One region of the Cobetia sp. PS-4MA genome, then DNA from elsewhere that is predicted to be linked to it. Evidence: riboswitches for the same ligand, from Rfam matches in the RefSeq annotation. Region 1 holds a riboswitch; the other holds the start of a gene.
The links. Region 1 has a riboswitch for thiamine pyrophosphate ahead of AC26AR_RS05875 (ABC transporter ATP-binding protein). Riboswitches for the same ligand answer to the same signal wherever they lie in the genome.
Positions count from the first base shown of each region.

Region 1 (7,930 bases):
TGCACAGCAGCGCACCGAAATAGAAATAATCGAAACCGGGGGCTGGACCGAAATAGCCCAGGGACAGACTTATCTGGGCACAGGTACCCAATGCCAGCAGGTTGGCGGCCAGTACCTCTCGGCGCGCGCGATGCAGCTGCAGACAGACAAGGTCCACCACCAGCATGCCCAGATCCAGCGCCAGAATGCCCATCTCTCCCAGCCAGAGCATCAGACCGGCATACAGCAGGTGACTCGCTATCGCGAGCACATACACCACATTGAAGGTGGCGTGGAAGGTCTTCTCGTCCTCGGTGAGGCCTGGTGGGAAATCCTCGAATCGCAACAGCCAGCGCGCAAGGTGTGGATGTGGACTGCCCATGAGACTATCTCCTTGGCTGCTGACCACCATTCGTGGCCAGCCAGACCAGGCGGGTAAAGGCCTGACGAGCCAAGGGTACGTCATCCCTCAGTCGAAAGGAGATCAGCACATTACACGCAATGCATAAACCCGCCACCAAGCGCCGAGCCAGCCTGGCGTCACGACAGGCAGAACCGGGTCACGACGCAAAGAACCGCGTCAATGCAGGCGCAGCCCCACCTTGGTGATGCGATTGCCTTCGACCTCATTCACCACCCAGTGAATGCCATGCCAGTCGACATCATCCCCGACCACCGGCACCCCGCCGACTCTGCGGGTGATGAACTCGGCGATGGTCAGGTGCTGCTCGCCCTGAGAGAGCGTCAGTCCGTAGACATCGGCGATATCCTGCATGTTGGCATCCCCTTCCAGGGTGAAGGTGCCGAAGAAGGCGCGCTGTTCATGCTGCAGACTCTCGCCATTGAACATGCGATTGAGGCTTGGCACATCGCAGGAGCGCCCGACGACGCACAGCACGTCCTTCTGATGCAGACAGGTGCTGCCCTTGGGATGGATCAGCACCTTGTTGCGGAACAGTGCCCCGACCTTGGCCCCGGAGGGGAAGCGCAGCATGCGCAATGCCACGCCTTCCAGCGCCGTGTTGTCGACCCGGTAGACCAGCATCTCGTAATCGTTGACGGGCATGATGCCCAGCAGATTGCGGCGGCTGGGCTGCGCGCCCGGCGGCACCACCACCCTGAGCTTGCGCGCCATGGGAGCCAGCGACGAGCCCTGCACCAGCAGCGAGATGATCACCACGAAGAAGGCGACATTGAAGTAGACGCCGGCATTCTCGACCCCGGTGATCACCGGGAAGATCGCCAGCACGATCGGCACCGCCCCCCTCAACCCGACCCAGCTGATGAACCACAGCTCTCGCCAGCGGAAGCGGAAGAAAGGCTTGAGACACAGGATCACGGCCAGGGGGCGCACGAACAGGATCAGCGCCACGCTCAGAATGGCGGCTGGCAGCGCGAACTGCAGCATCGTGGAGGGTGAGACCAGCAGACCCAGCATCAGGAACAGCACGATCTGGGACAGGTGGGCCAGTCCATCATGCACCGGCAGGATGTGTTCGAGGTGGCGCCCCGGATGATTGCCGATCATCAGGCCACACAGATAGATGGCCAGGAAGCCACTGCCACCGAGCTCATTGGTCGTCGCGAACAGGCTCAGGCCCAGCGCCAGCGCCAGCAGGGAATAGAGGCCGGGCGCCAGATCCAGATAGCGCATCAGACGGGCGATCAACCAGCCACCGGCGATCCCCATGCCCGCGCCGACCCCGAACTGCAGCGCGAAGCTCATGAGTCCGGCGGCGACCCCCGTCAGCTGTCCGGTCAGTATCTCGGCCAGGGTGATGGTGAGGAAGATGGCCATCGGGTCGTTGGTACCGGACTCGATCTCCAGCGTCGCCCCGACCCGCTCGTTGAGGTGCACCCCCTGCCCGCCCAGCAGCGAGAACACGGCGGCGGCATCGGTGGAGCCGACGATGGCCCCGACCAGCAGGCCTTCGATCAAGGTCAGGTCAAACAGCCACATGGCCAGCAGCCCCACCAGCCCGCTGGTCATGAAGACCCCGACGGTCGCCAGCACCAATGCCGGCTTGAGACCCGCACGGAAGGTCGAGAGGCGGGTGCGCAGACCGCCATCGAGCAGAATGAGTGCCAACGCCAGATTGCCGATCAGGTACGCGGTAGAGGCATCATCGAACTGGATGCCGAGCACGCCATCCTCCCCCGCCAGCATGCCGAGTCCCAGGAACAGCAACAGCAGGGGCATGCCGAGACGAGCCGAGACCCGACTTGCCAGCACGCTCAAGGCGATGAGCATGCCCGCCAGCAAGAAGTAATAGTTCAGATTCTCTACCACGTGTGCTCCCCCGCCATTCCCGGCACCAAGTCTCGAATCACGTCTGCGACGGCCCAGAGACAGTATTCCATGTCAGCGACGAGGCTGCAGAGAAATTTCTCAAATATTCATGGACTTGCGATCAACATGTCAGGCTTCTCGGCGACACCCAGGCCGGGGCTGCCGCCAGCTCGGCGTAGCGGGTCGGACCGAAGGCTTCCATCGCCCACAACAGGGCTCGGCACAGCTCACGCTGACCGTCGATATCGACCATGCGCCCATGACGCGAATAACCGGCGAGGAAGGCCTCACGCTGACTCGGCGTCTCCAGCAACAACTCGATCAGTGCCCAGTCGAACTCGATCGGAGCCCACACCAGTGCCTCCCAGTCGCTCCATACCCAGCCGGTGGCGGCGCACAGATATTGGTCCGCGCGCAGGTCCGGCAGACTCCAGACGGCGCGAGCGGGATGCGAGAAGGTGCGTGATGGCAGGTCCCCCAGCTCGTGGGACAGGGGATGGCGCGCGAGAAAACGCGTCACGCGGGCATTCCAATGCAGCAGCGGCATGGGCTGGGCAAGGGGCTGGCCAAAGCCGGACACGGTGTCCTGATGCAGCCGCCCGACCTGATCTCCCAGCAACTCACAGAAGGTGTCACTGAGATCACTGGGCTGACCGCTGGACCACGGCAGGTGCCAGACGGGCGCGCCATCGAGACGTCCCAGATAGGTCAGCGGCAGCGGAGGGATGGGCAAACGCGCCGGCAACGCGCCCGCCAGCCGTGTCAGGGCCTCAGGTTGCGCCCAGCGATCGGCGCCGAAGACACCGCGCATCGCTCGCCAGAAGGGGTCGTGATCCGGGCCGGTCCGCGCCAGCTTGATCAGGCCGGGGGTGCCGCCACGCTGTCGCCACAACCAGTTGGCACTATCCGGCCAGGCAAGTGCCAGCGGCTCCAGCGCATGCCCCAGATAGGTGGAAAGACGGCGAGTCAGCGCATCCTCCGGCCAGCCATTGGGCACGGATGTCGCGTCTGGCATCACGGGTCGCCGCGGTGGCACGGGATAACCGCTGGAGCAGGTCGAGAGATCCGGGGTATCAGGCATGTTGATCTCCTTGAGGCTGCGATACCTCGATAGCATACCCAACACCGGGCCATGCAGCATAGCCACACGACAGCCACCCCGACGATGGCAGGGATGCAACCGGCGGGCAGGTGACGGTACACTGTCGGCCTGGATGGGGGTGCCCGAAAGTGGGCTGAGAGCCGATGCGTCACGTCGCATGGCAACCCCTGGAACCTGATCCGGTTGATACCGGCGGAGGGAATTCCGGTCACCTGCCCAAGCGTCAGGCGCCCTGCGTGCTTCCTCCCCTCGGCATGCCGCCTGACCACGGATGACACTGTGTCGCTGGGACTCTCCCTCAACAACGCCCGCATCGATTACGCCAGCCATACGCTGTTTCGTGATCTGTCGGCGCGTCTGGATGCCGGAAGCTGGACGGCCCTGCTGGGCCGCTCGGGCTGTGGCAAGAGCTCACTGCTGCGCCTGCTGGCCGGCCTCGAGATGCCCGACCATCACACGCTGGAACTCACCACCGATGACGGCAAGCCACTGGCGGGTCGCGTCGCCTGGATGGCGCAGCAGGACCTGCTGCTGCCCTGGCGCCGGGTGCTGGACAATCTGTGTCTGGGAGATGACCTCCATCGTCGCCCTCGCGATACCGAGCGGGCCCGCGAACTGCTGGCAGCGGTGGGTCTGGAGGGGCGCGAGCAGGCCTGGCCAGACGCCCTCTCCGGCGGCCAACGCCAACGCGTTGCATTGGCGCGGACGCTCTACCAGCAGGCTCCAGTGGTGATGATGGATGAGCCCTTCTCCGCAGTGGACGCCATCACGCGACTCGAACTGCATGATCTCGCCAGCCGGCTGCTGGACGGACGCACCGTGCTGATGGTCACGCATGACCCGCTCGAGGCGCTGCGCCTGGCCGACCAACTGCTGGTACTGCGTCCGGGCCGCGACAGCCAGCAGGGGGCAGTGCTCGACCGCTTGCCGGGGCTCTCGCCGCCTCGCCCGGTGCCGCTGGACCTGCCCGCCCTGCAGCAGGCCCAGTCCGAATTGATCACACGCCTGCGCGACGGCGAGGAGACGCCATGAAACGCCTGCATGCCCTGCGTCATCTCGCCATCAGCGCCGCCGTCCTGCTGGGACTCTGGCAACTGGTGATCATCACCACGGCCGTGCCGCCCTACATCCTGCCAGCGCCACTGGCAGTCGCGGAGGTGCTGGTCCGTCAGGCTCCGATGCTGGCACACCACGCCGGCATCACCTTCGCCGAGATTCTTGGCGGGCTGGTACTGGGGGTCCTTCTCGGACTGAGCACCGCGCTGGCACTGGCGTTCATCCCTCGTCTGCGGCGCACCCTGCTGCCATTGCTGCTGATCAGCCAGGTGATTCCGCTGTTCGCCATCGCCCCACTGCTGGTGCTGTGGCTGGGCTATGACATGCTCTCCAAGGTCGTGATGGCCACGCTGATCATCTATTTCCCCGTGGCCTCCACCGGCTACGACGGCTTGCGCCAGACTCCTCAGGGCTGGCTGGATCTCGCCCATACCCTGGGTGCCAGCCCGTGGCGACTGCTGCTGCATGTCCAATTGCCCGCCGCGCTGCCGGCATTGGCCTCCGGCGTGCGCATGGCAGCGACAGCCGCCCCCATCGGGGCCGTCATCGGTGAGTGGGCCGGCGCAAGCCAGGGCCTCGGCTATCTGATGCTCAATGCCAATGCCCGCATGGAAATCGACCTGATGTTCGCGGCCCTGCTGGTGCTGGTCGCCTTTTCGCTGCTGCTGTATTTCACGCTGGATGCCCTGCTGCGTCGCCTGATGCCCTGGCATCGGGATCGCCTGACCCGTTTGAACTGAGCGCTTCCGGCTGTCAGGCGATGCCCTGACGGCCTCACATTCTCGACACCACAAGGAATACCGCCATGCCATTCTCGCCATCGGCGATCCGCCGTTCCGGCAAGCTGTCCTGCCTCTTCGCGACGCTGCTGACAACCCTCAGCCTGAGCACCTTCGCCCTGTCAGCCGAGACTGGCGCCAGCGCCGAGCCCCAGGCCCCGACCGCCAGTGACAGTGCAGCGGCAGCGGTCACCAAGACCGGGCAGGACGGTGCCACCCTCGAGCCAGACGCTTCTGCCAAGCAGGCTGCCGAGACCGAGCAACAGACCCGCCCCGCCGCTGGCGATGTGCAGGACCCGCAAGCGGCCGCCACCGATGCCAAGCCCCTCACGCACCTCAAGATCATGCTCGACTGGTACACCAATCCCGGCCACGGGCCGCTGGTGCTGGCTCAGGAACTGGGCCTGTTCAAGCAACATGGTCTGGACGTCGAGCTGATCGCTCCGGCAGACCCCAGCGTCCCCCCCAAGCTTGCCGCAGCGGAGCGCGTCGACATCGCCATCAGCTATCAGCCCCAGCTGCACCTGCAGGTGGATCAAGGGCTGCCGCTGGTGCGCATCGGCACGCTGGTGGCCACCCCGCTCAACGTGGTGGTCGTGCGCGCGGACAGTGACATCCAGTCGATGGCCGACCTCAAGGGCAAGCGTGTCGGCTATTCCGTCGGTGGCGTGGAGGAAGTCCTGCTGTCCACCATGCTCCAGAACAGCGGCCTGACACTGGATGACATCACCCTGACCAACGTCAACTTCTCGCTGACGCCGTCACTGCTGACCCGCAAGGTCGACGCCGTCACTGGGGCATTCCGCAACTTCGAACTCGCCCAGATGGCACAGGAAGGCGTCAAGGGCCGCGCCTTCTACATCGAGGAAGAAGGCGTGCCGACGTATGACGAACTGATCTTCGTCGCCAACAGCGACAGCTATTCTCGCAAGCACGAGCAGTACGCCGCCTTCCTGTCCGCCGTCGGTGAAGCCACCGCCTGGATGATCAACCACCCTGACAAGGGCTGGAAGCTGTTCCGCGAGTCCGACCCGGCACTCGATACCGCGCTCAACAAGAAAGCCTGGTATGCCACCTTGCCGCGCTTCGCCCTGCGTCCGGCCGCACTGGATGCCGGCCGCTACCGTGACTTCGAGAACTTCCTCTACGAGCGCGGCATGATCAAGCAGCGCCAGTCACTCGACCACCTAGCCATCGACGTCAACGCGCCCTGAATAGGCGGCCGATGACAGACACGACGACGCCCTGCCGGTTTCCCGACAGGGCGTCGTTTGCTTTCTGCCAGATGACGCGAGGATGCCCCCGCCCCTTGCCTCCCGAGACCTTCCTGTCAGCGCCTGCCATCCACCGGGCTGCCGGCTGACGCCCGCCTGGCCAGACGCCGCGCCAGCCACGCCATCAACACAGGCTGGATCACCAGCGCGACCACCAGCACCGCCACGAGCAGTGGCATGCCCTCAAGGGCGCCACCCGGCGAGCTGACCAGCAGCGCCGCCCCGAGATAACTGCCCGCGGCAGAACTCAGATGCTGAACGGCACTCTGGGTGCTGGTGAAGGCGGCCCGCTCGTGCTCGGCAGGAATGAAGCTGTTGAGCGTGTTCTGCGCCACCCGCCGCGCCGAGGAGAACAGCATGTAGGCACCAAACCCCACCCACACCAGCGACGGCCCGGGCGAATGAAGCAGGAAGGCCCAGCCCACCAGCGCCGTCAGCAGACAGGTGATGGTGCCGGGCCAGACACTGCCGAAGCGATCACACAGCCGCCCGGTCAGCTGCATGCCCACCAGCGACAGTCCGCCTCCGATCATGTAGAGCCCGCCGAGATCCTCGCGAGGCAGATCGAGATTGAACAGCAGATAGCTGGAGAGATTGGGAATCACCAGGAAGTTGCTGAACATCGCGGTGGCGATCAGCGCCAGCCCGAGCCGGTGATTCGGCTGCGCGAGAATGGTGGCGATGGAGGTACCGGCGCGACTGCGAGGATTGTCCAGATGCCCCCGGATCGGCGGCAGCACCCAGGCCAGCAACCCGCAGACCAGCAACGCCAGCAGCGCGACGGCCCGGAATGGCGCCTGCCAGCCAAAGCCTTCGGATAACCACAGCGCGAAGGGCAGCCCCAGCACCGAGGCCACCGAGAAGGCCCCCATCACCATCCCCATGGCGCGCCCACGCCGGATTCCCGGCACGACATCGATCACGATGGCCAGTGCCGTGGCCGCCGCCGGCCCACCGAACAGCCCGCCCAGCATGCGCGCGGCCAGCAGCGTCTCGAATCCGGTGGCGAAGCTCGCGATCAGATGACACAGCGCAGCACCGAACAGAAAACCCAGCACGGCCCAGCGACGATCGAAACGATCCGCATGCCGCGTCCACAGCAAGGTACCCACCGCCGCCGCCAGCGGGTAGCTGCCGACGATGTAGCCCAGGTGGTCCAGCGGAATGCCCAGCGACTGCGCGAAATCCGGCCCCAATGCCATCACCATGGTGAAACCCATGATGACGGCGAACTGCAGCAGCGTGACCAGCGCGATCACCAGACGCTCGTGACGCGTCACCGGTATCGTGCCGTCTTCGTCAGGCACACGGGGCGCCGCCAGCGACGCAGGCGCATGACGTGAGCCGCTCAAGCGCGTGCGACGCGTTCAAGAAACGTCTCGACGGCCTGCTGGAACTCGCTTGCTCGCTCGGCATGCAGCCAGTGGCCGGCATCCAGCGAGGCATCTTC
Region 1 covers NZ_CM173107.1:1,367,465-1,375,394, reverse strand. Annotated here, with positions in the region: gene AC26AR_RS05890 (GGDEF domain-containing protein) at 1-361, opposite strand, end outside; gene AC26AR_RS05885 (potassium/proton antiporter) at 560-2,269, opposite strand; gene AC26AR_RS05880 (protein kinase family protein) at 2,391-3,350, opposite strand; TPP riboswitch at 3,476-3,589, shown strand; gene AC26AR_RS05875 (ABC transporter ATP-binding protein) at 3,651-4,403, shown strand; gene AC26AR_RS05870 (ABC transporter permease) at 4,400-5,167, shown strand; gene AC26AR_RS05865 (ABC transporter substrate-binding protein) at 5,233-6,420, shown strand; gene AC26AR_RS05860 (MFS transporter) at 6,537-7,787, opposite strand; gene AC26AR_RS05855 (alpha/beta fold hydrolase) at 7,829-7,930, opposite strand, start outside.

Region 2 (7,930 bases), 1.6 Mb from region 1:
GGAGAGTGATGCGTCGCGAAGGCAGATCGGGACTGAGGCCACTGACAGACGTGGCGCGAACTGGCAGCTGGACGTGCTCTCGTCGATCAGCGCTGTCACGCCCGCAGAATGGGATGCGCTGGCGGGAAAAGAGTATCCCTTTCTGCAACATGCCTATCTTCGTGCACTGGAAGACAGCGGCGCGGCCTGCGCGTCTACGGGCTGGTACCCGGCGCACTTGCTGGTGCGTGACGAGTCAGGACGGCTTGTCGCCGGCTTGCTGCGCTATCTCAAGCTGCACTCGCGGGGCGAGTATGTCTTTGACCAGCAATGGGCCGAGGCGCTGGAGCAGGCCGGTGGGCGTTATTATCCCAAGCAGCTGTCGGCAGTTCCCTTCACGCCGAGCGCTGGTCCGCGGCTGGTCCTGGCCTCATCGGAGACGGGAGGCCCTTCCCGCCGAGCGCTGCTTGCCTGGTTGTGGCCCAGGCTTCAGGCCGGCGTGGCACCCGCCGTCGACGCAGGCGGGCCCTTGCGACGCTTTGAGCACAGTGGCTTTCATCTGTTGTTCGCGGATCTCGACGAGTGCCGCGACTGGCAAGCCGTCAGTCCGCAGCTGATGCTGCGTGGTGGCATGCAGTATCACTGGCAGTCGCGAGGTGAGCGAGACTTCGATGAGTGGCTGGGCAGTCTGCGCTCCAAGCGACGCAAGGAGATCCGCCGCGAGCGCCGCAAGGTGCTCGAGCAGGGCATCACCCTCGCGCGTCTCAGCGGTGAAGCCATCGGTGAGAGCGATCTCGAAGCATTCCATCGCTGTTACTGCATGACCTATCTGGAGCGCGGACAACGGCCCTACCTGACACTGGCGTTCTTTCAGCGCTTAAGGCGCAGCATGCCCGAGCAGCTGCTGCTGGTGCAGGCGCGTGATGAACATGGCGATCCTGTGGCGGCTGCGTTGTGCCTTGTCGGTGCCGATTGCCTCTATGGGCGCTGGTGGGGCAGTGAAGTGCAGGCGGACTGCCTGCATTTCGAGGTCTGCTATTACCAGGGGCTGGAGTTCTGCCTTGAGCGGGGACTGACGCGCTTTGATCCGGGCACACAGGGTGAGCACAAGATCAGCCGCGGCTTCTCGGCCTATGACACCTGGTCATTGCACTGGCTGGTACATCCCGGACTGCAGTCAGCCGTGGCTGACGCGCTTGAGGAGGAAGCGCGCTGGTTGAGCGGGGCGCGACGCCAGGTGGAGGCGATGCTGCCCTATCATCATCAGCCTGATCTATCCTGAAGGTCTGTCCTGAAGCGCTATCCTGAAGATCTGCCCTGTACCCGTTTCTCCCCTGCTTGTTCCCCCTGGCTGGTGGATGCCCTGACAGGTAGCAGGTGGCAGAGATGGCACTGCGATGACTACACTGAAAACATCTTAATGTTCTAAATTTAGAGGCTCCCATGCTGCTCAAGGATTGTGACTCCAGGGAGTATGACGTTCTGGTACTTGAGGTATTGGCGCAGAATGCCACCTTGAGCACCCAGGAGCGCCAGCAGGTTCTGAGGATGCTGCGAGGCGTTCGAGCGCATCAGGAGCGTCGTCGTTCGCTCGCCCGATTCCTGAACACTCTGTTCGAGTCGCGCGATGACTGGGTCGTGCTGCATGACCTGCGCCTGGAAGGGGATGATGGCGTGATCGAGCTGGATCACGTGTTGATCAATCGCCTCATGCAATTCTGGGTACTGGATGCGTCCTGCTTTGATCTCCCGCTGACGATCTCGCCATTTGGCGAGCTGAGCGCGCACCAGGGCCCCTCTGTCGAGCAAGGCGCTTCCGTCGGGCAGGGCTCATTGGAAGATATCGGGGAGGTCGTTCATAGCGGTGATGAGTTGCGGTTGACGCCATCACCGCTGCTGGCACTCAAGGAACAGCAGCAGTGCTTTCGCCGCTGGCTGGAGAGCTCAGGTCTCCTGCCTTCCAGACTCGGGATGGTGCTGCAGCCACAATTGACGCATCGGTTGGTCATTGCCGCCGAGGAACAGGTCAGCCGGCCTCCCGAAGATATTCTGGACAGTCGAGCGCTGGTGGACCTGCGCGGGTTGTCCGAAGAATGCCTCAATCTGGGGAGCGGGGCGGCCTCCGTCGCCCGCATGCGTGATTTCACCCACCGGATCGACCCGCGTCGTCTGAGGCGTCTCGGTCGTGCCATCCTGGCGCAGCATGGCCCATCACGGGTCGACTGGGCGTCGCGACTCGGCTTGTCAGAACATGCCACCGTGGCCATCCATCCCGATGAGCAGACGGCCTACGCCTGGGCGCCACCCCAGGACCCATCCGCTTCCCCCTCGGTGGCCCCCGTGCGTGATGACGCCATCCCTTCTTCAAGCGGGGATGACGCTCCTCAGGTCACGCCTCGTGAGGAGGGGCCAACACCTTCCGAGACTCGCCGGGCCACTCCTCCAAAGGCCATCTCATCCTCTTTCCAGACACTGATGTCCGGCATGACGCAGACCATGCCCTCGTCCACGTGCCACGGCTTGCAGGCTCAGGACTGGCAGCCTTCAGTTTCTGACGTGAGGCTGCAGGGCGTGTCTTCCGCTGGCGCGAAAGCCTCTGACGTGTCGCACGGCCATCGTGGCATGGGGTCTGGCCATGATGAGATGCAATACCTGCAGCCACGTTGTGATGAGTGTCGTCGCTGGTTGTCCAAGGCCAGTGTGGCGTTATGTCGTAGCGAGGGTCAGCGCGAATTGCTGGGCGACAGGATGTTGTGCCAGCGATGTCGTGCGAGCGACTGAAATCTTCATGACATTCAGGGGCTTGGCGTCTCTGGACAAGAGGGGAGTCAGCCCGGCAGCAGACTCGCAGGGCAAGGGGGTTGATCAATATTGCGTTCCTGATGTTGCAGTGCAGCAAGAGGTGGCTTATGCTGCACTGCAGCGAGGATGGAACCTGTCGAGAATGCTGGCTTGCAGTGAGATCTCGACCTCATGGCTCACAAGCTTGGTTCAGTCCTGGTAGCCAACGGAGCAAAGCTCCGCTTCATTTTCCGTGTGATGCCAAACCCTGGAGGGTGCCCCATGTTCAACACCAATCTTGAGAAGGCCTCTCAGCAGTTCGACGACATGTTCTTCGCTCCGCTGCGTGCTTTCAGCGCCCTGAGCCTCGATTACAGCGAGAAGCTGGTCAGCGCTCAGATGGATCTGACCAAGTCCTACGTTGACACCTCCATGGCGCAGGCGCGTTCCATGCTCGAGATCAAGGACAGCGAAGGCCTGAAGAACTTCGTCAAGGAACAGCAGGAGACGGTCAAGTCTCTGGGCGAGAAGCTTCAGAACGACACCCAGAAGGTGGTCGAGCTGAACCAGGAATACGCCAAGAAAGGTCAGGAACTGGCAGAGAACAATGCCAAGTCCGCCTCCGAGGCCATGCAGAAAGTCGCCAAGTAAGCGGCTGCTGCTGACGCTCTCAGGCGAGCGTCTACAACGCCCATCCGGTCTTCCGGGTGGGCGTTCGCGCGTCTGGAGTCTTGAATCTGATGGCTCGTTGCGGGAGGAGGAAGCGTTGGCACCATCCCCTTGAGCGTCAAGGCAATGATGGCGGTGAGCGGGTAATATCGCAGTGAGCGCGCTGACGCTATCGGTCGGTCTTATCCGGCAGGGTTATCAGGCAGCGTTACCAGGCAGCGTTACCAGGCAGCGTTACCAGATCATATCACCGCAAGTGACGGTCATGGATGATCGAGCAAGGCTCCCCGGCGGCATATGCCGGGAGGCATCAACACAAGGAGTGTGTGATGAATTCTGTCAGTGCGGCATTGGCAGCATTAATGGACGCGGTATCCGGCATGAGTGGGCAATTCGGGGAGGGGGTAGCGTCTCATCTGACGTCGACAGCAGGGCTTCAGCGAGAACATGTCGAGACCCGCTATCAAGGGCAGATGATCGATTTCGATACCTTGCAGTGGCGTGTTCTCAATGACTCCGTGTGTGCCAACCAGCGGCAGAATGCCATGGCACATACCCGCTGCAGCCAGGCGGCCAGTGAGATGTTCGCTTCCACCTGTCAGGAAATGACCGCCAATCCTCCGACCCTGCCCTCCCAGCGTTACCACAGTACGCGGCGCATGGCCTGCCATGCGGCGGTCAGCTATCAGCCCAGCATCGGCAATATCCAGTGGGCTGAATCATCAGGTGCCGATCAACTGGCTGAGGCGGAATGCAATGCTGCCACAGCGGCGCTGCTGGGCAGCAGCGACCTTGATGCCATCCAGTATCAGCGCCGGGTCTGTGGCGGACGCTAGCGGCGAGCGTCGCCTTGGGCCACAATGTGCTGCCACGCCGCCAGTGATTGCCGGCGGCATTTATTCGATCAGTGACAGGTGATAGACATGGCACAGGCCACAGCGCGTCATATTCTCGTTTCCAGCGAAGAACAGTGTGCAGCTCTCAAGACCGAAATCGAGAACGGCCGCGATTTCGCTGATGCCGCTCGCGAGCACTCCTCCTGCCCGTCCGGTCGCAGTGGCGGTGACCTGGGCGCCTTCGGCCCGGGCATGATGGTCAAGGAATTCGACGAAGTCGTGTTCAGCGCACCGATCAACACCGTGCAGGGCCCGGTGAAGACCCAGTTCGGTTATCACCTGCTGGAAGTCACCAGCCGCACGTGATCTCTGGATCACGCTCATGACGTGTCATGAGCGGTTGGCAGCAGGCCATTGAAAACGCCCCGACCAGTGATGGTCGGGGCGTTTTTCGTGCGGCTCAGCGCGTCAGCCTTTCGTGCGCCAATCCCTCTACCTATACCTCCTGATAGAGCTGGCTGCCTTCGCGCTTGAACTTGTCAGCCTGCTCCTGCATGCCGGCCATCACGCTGTCGGCGTCACCGGTCAGGCCGTGTTCGTTGGCGTAGTCGCGGACTTCCTGGGTGATCTTCATCGAGCAGAACTTCGGCCCGCACATGGAGCAGAAGTGGGCGACCTTGGCCGAATCCTTGGGCAGCGTCTCGTCGTGGAAGCTGCGCGCGGTGTCCGGGTCAAGGCCCAGATTGAACTGGTCTTCCCAGCGGAACTCGAAGCGTGCCTTGGAGAGTGCATTGTCACGACGTTGCGCGCCCGGATGCCCCTTGGCCAGGTCCGCGGCATGCGCGGCGATCTTGTAGGTGATGATGCCAGTCTTGACGTCGTCCTTGTTGGGCAGGCCCAGGTGCTCCTTGGGGGTCACGTAGCAGAGCATGGCGCAGCCGAACCAGCCGATCATCGCGGCACCGATACCGGAGGTGATGTGGTCGTAGCCCGGGGCGATGTCGGTGGTCAGCGGGCCGAGGGTGTAGAAGGGCGCCTCGTCGCACTCGCTGAGCTGCTTGTCCATGTTCTCCTTGATCAGGTGCATCGGCACGTGACCCGGACCTTCGATCATGACCTGGACATCGTGCTGCCAGGCGATCTTCGTCAGCTCGCCGAGCGTCTCGAGCTCGCCGAACTGGGCGGCGTCATTGGCATCGGCCACCGAGCCCGGGCGCAGGCCATCGCCCAGTGACAGGCTGATGTCGTAGGCCTTGCAGATCTCGCAGATGTCCTCGAAGTGGCGATAGAGGAAGCTTTCCTCGTGATGCGCCAGACACCACTTGGCCATGATGGAGCCACCGCGCGAGACGATGCCGGTCACGCGGCTGGCGGTCAGCGGCACATAGCGCAGCAGGACGCCGGCGTGGATGGTGAAGTAGTCGACGCCTTGCTCGGCCTGCTCGATCAGCGTGTCGCGGAAGATCTCCCAATCAAGATTCTCGGCCACGCCATCGACCTTCTCCAGCGCCTGATAGATCGGCACCGTGCCGATGGGCACGGGAGAGTTGCGCAGAATCCATTCACGGGTCTCGTGGATGTTGGCGCCGGTCGAGAGATCCATCACGGTGTCGGAGCCCCAGCGGATCGCCCAGGTCATCTTGTCGACCTCTTCCTCGATGGAGGAGGTGACCGCCGAGTTGCCCAGGTTGCCGTTGACCTTCACCAGGAAGTTGCGGCCGATGATCATCGGCTCGCTTTCCGGGTGATTGATGTTGGCGGGAATGATGGCGCGGCCACGCGCGACTTCCTCACGCACGAATTCGGCGGTGATCTCGTCGGGCAGGTTGGCGCCGAAGCTGTGACCCGGGTGCTGGTGGCCCAGAATACTCTCGACGGAGTCGCTGCCCTGATATTCCTCACGCAGCGCGATACGACGCTGATTCTCACGAATCGCGATGTACTCCATCTCCGGCGTGATGATGCCCTGGCGCGCATAGTGCAGCTGGGTGACATTCTTGCCCGGCAGGGCACGACGCGGGCGGTGGTCCAGCTCGAAACGCAGGGACGACAGGCGCAGGTCGGCCTGGCGCACGCGACCATACTCGCTGCTCAGCTGATTGAGCTGTTCGGTATCGCCGCGTTCCTCGATCCACTTCTCGCGCAGTGGCGCCAGCCCGCGACGAATGTCGATCTCGACCGCCGGGTCGGTGTAGGGGCCGGAGGTGTCGTAGACGACGATCGGCGGATTCTCTTCCAGACCGCTGGAGGTCTGGGTCGGCGAGCAGCCGATCTCGCGCATGGGCACGCGGATGTCCGGGCGAGAGCCTTCGATGTAGATCTTGCGCGAGCCGCTCAGCGGCGCGATGGCGGCGGCGTCGACGCGGGCTTCGCTGGCGAGATGGCGACTGCCATCCTTGCGACCGGCACGGGCGCGCGCCTTCGGCGCAGCCTCAGGTTGGGGGGCGAGCGACGGTTCGGCGGCGTTGGTGGCTTGCGGATCTTGAGTCGTGGGGGTAGTGCTCATGCAGGTCTCCTCAAAGGGCGACGTCACGGCAGACGTCATCATGGGAAGACCGTGCGCAGGGAGAGGATGGCCATCGCCGACTCCTTGCCAACAGGTGGCCCGGGAGCGAGGCGGCCGCGGGCAGCGGCTGACCATCAGCTTGATTCCTACGCCGGTCCTAACCGGTTCAGGTTCCACGGGACCCCTTGCTGGCAGCCTCGCCCATTTGGCGGCGAGGTGATGCATGCAGGATCTCAGCCGGTTCCACCGGCACCCCGTCAAGCGTGCTCAGAATTCAATGCGGGCATGACCTGTGCTGAGCGTTGTGCTGGCCCAGGTCATCGTGCTCGCATTCAGGCTCTGATGGCCTGTGGTGTGTCTGGATGATTGGCGAGAGGACCACGTCCCCAGGCCGATGAAAATCGGTGTGTCTTCCGTTCGCGCTGGCGCGGCCTGTCAGGCGACGGCCAGCCACGGATCAGTCGCGATCAAGGCCCATCTGCCAGAAGTCGATCTCGAGACGTGTCGCATCGCGGAAGACATCCACCAGTTCGCCCAGCCGGCGCTCCGAGACCTCCGAGAGCCGAGCGTCCAGCCATTCTCGTTCGGCGTCCACCGCTTCCTTGAAGTCATCGCTGGAGTACATCGCGATCCAGTCCGCGTACGGATTGTCCTCGATCTCGGTGGTGTCCTGATCCAGCAGCCACTCGGCGATCTCGCCGTAGCCGATCAGGCAGGGCGCGAGCGCCACGTGAAGATCGAGAAGATCGCCGCGCTGGCCGCAATCCAGCACGTAACGGGTATAGGCCAGGGTGGCGCGGGATTCCGGCAGCTCACTCAGGTCATCCTCGCTGATGCCCCACTCGCTGCAGTAGCCGATATGCAGATCGAGCTCGGTATTGAGGATGGTGTCGAGACTGGCCGTGGCCTGACGCAGCTCCGCGAGGGTGCGGCTCTTGTAGGCGGCCAGCGCCCAGGCGCGCGCGAAGTGGATCAGGAACAGGTAGTCCTGCTGCAGGTAATGGCGGAAGGACTCCTCTGGCAGACGACCTTCCCCGAGCTGGCGAACGAAGTCATGCTCGAGATAGTCGCGCCATTCCTCGGCGCAGGCACTGGTCAGGTCTGAAAAGCTGGGCATCGACGCATCCCTCGGTGAGCGTGCTGCCAATCCGTGATGGAG
Region 2 covers NZ_CM173107.1:2,957,939-2,965,868, reverse strand. Annotated here, with positions in the region: gene AC26AR_RS12655 (GNAT family N-acetyltransferase) at 1-1,261, shown strand, start outside; gene AC26AR_RS12650 (nuclease-related domain-containing protein) at 1,423-2,760, shown strand; gene AC26AR_RS12645 (phasin family protein) at 3,043-3,411, shown strand; gene AC26AR_RS12640 (hypothetical protein) at 3,759-4,265, shown strand; gene AC26AR_RS12635 (peptidylprolyl isomerase) at 4,353-4,631, shown strand; gene thiC (phosphomethylpyrimidine synthase ThiC) at 4,762-6,771, opposite strand; TPP riboswitch at 6,898-7,038, opposite strand; gene tenA (thiaminase II) at 7,229-7,888, opposite strand.
Region 2: another riboswitch for thiamine pyrophosphate. It lies ahead of thiC (phosphomethylpyrimidine synthase ThiC); the one in region 1 lies ahead of AC26AR_RS05875 (ABC transporter ATP-binding protein).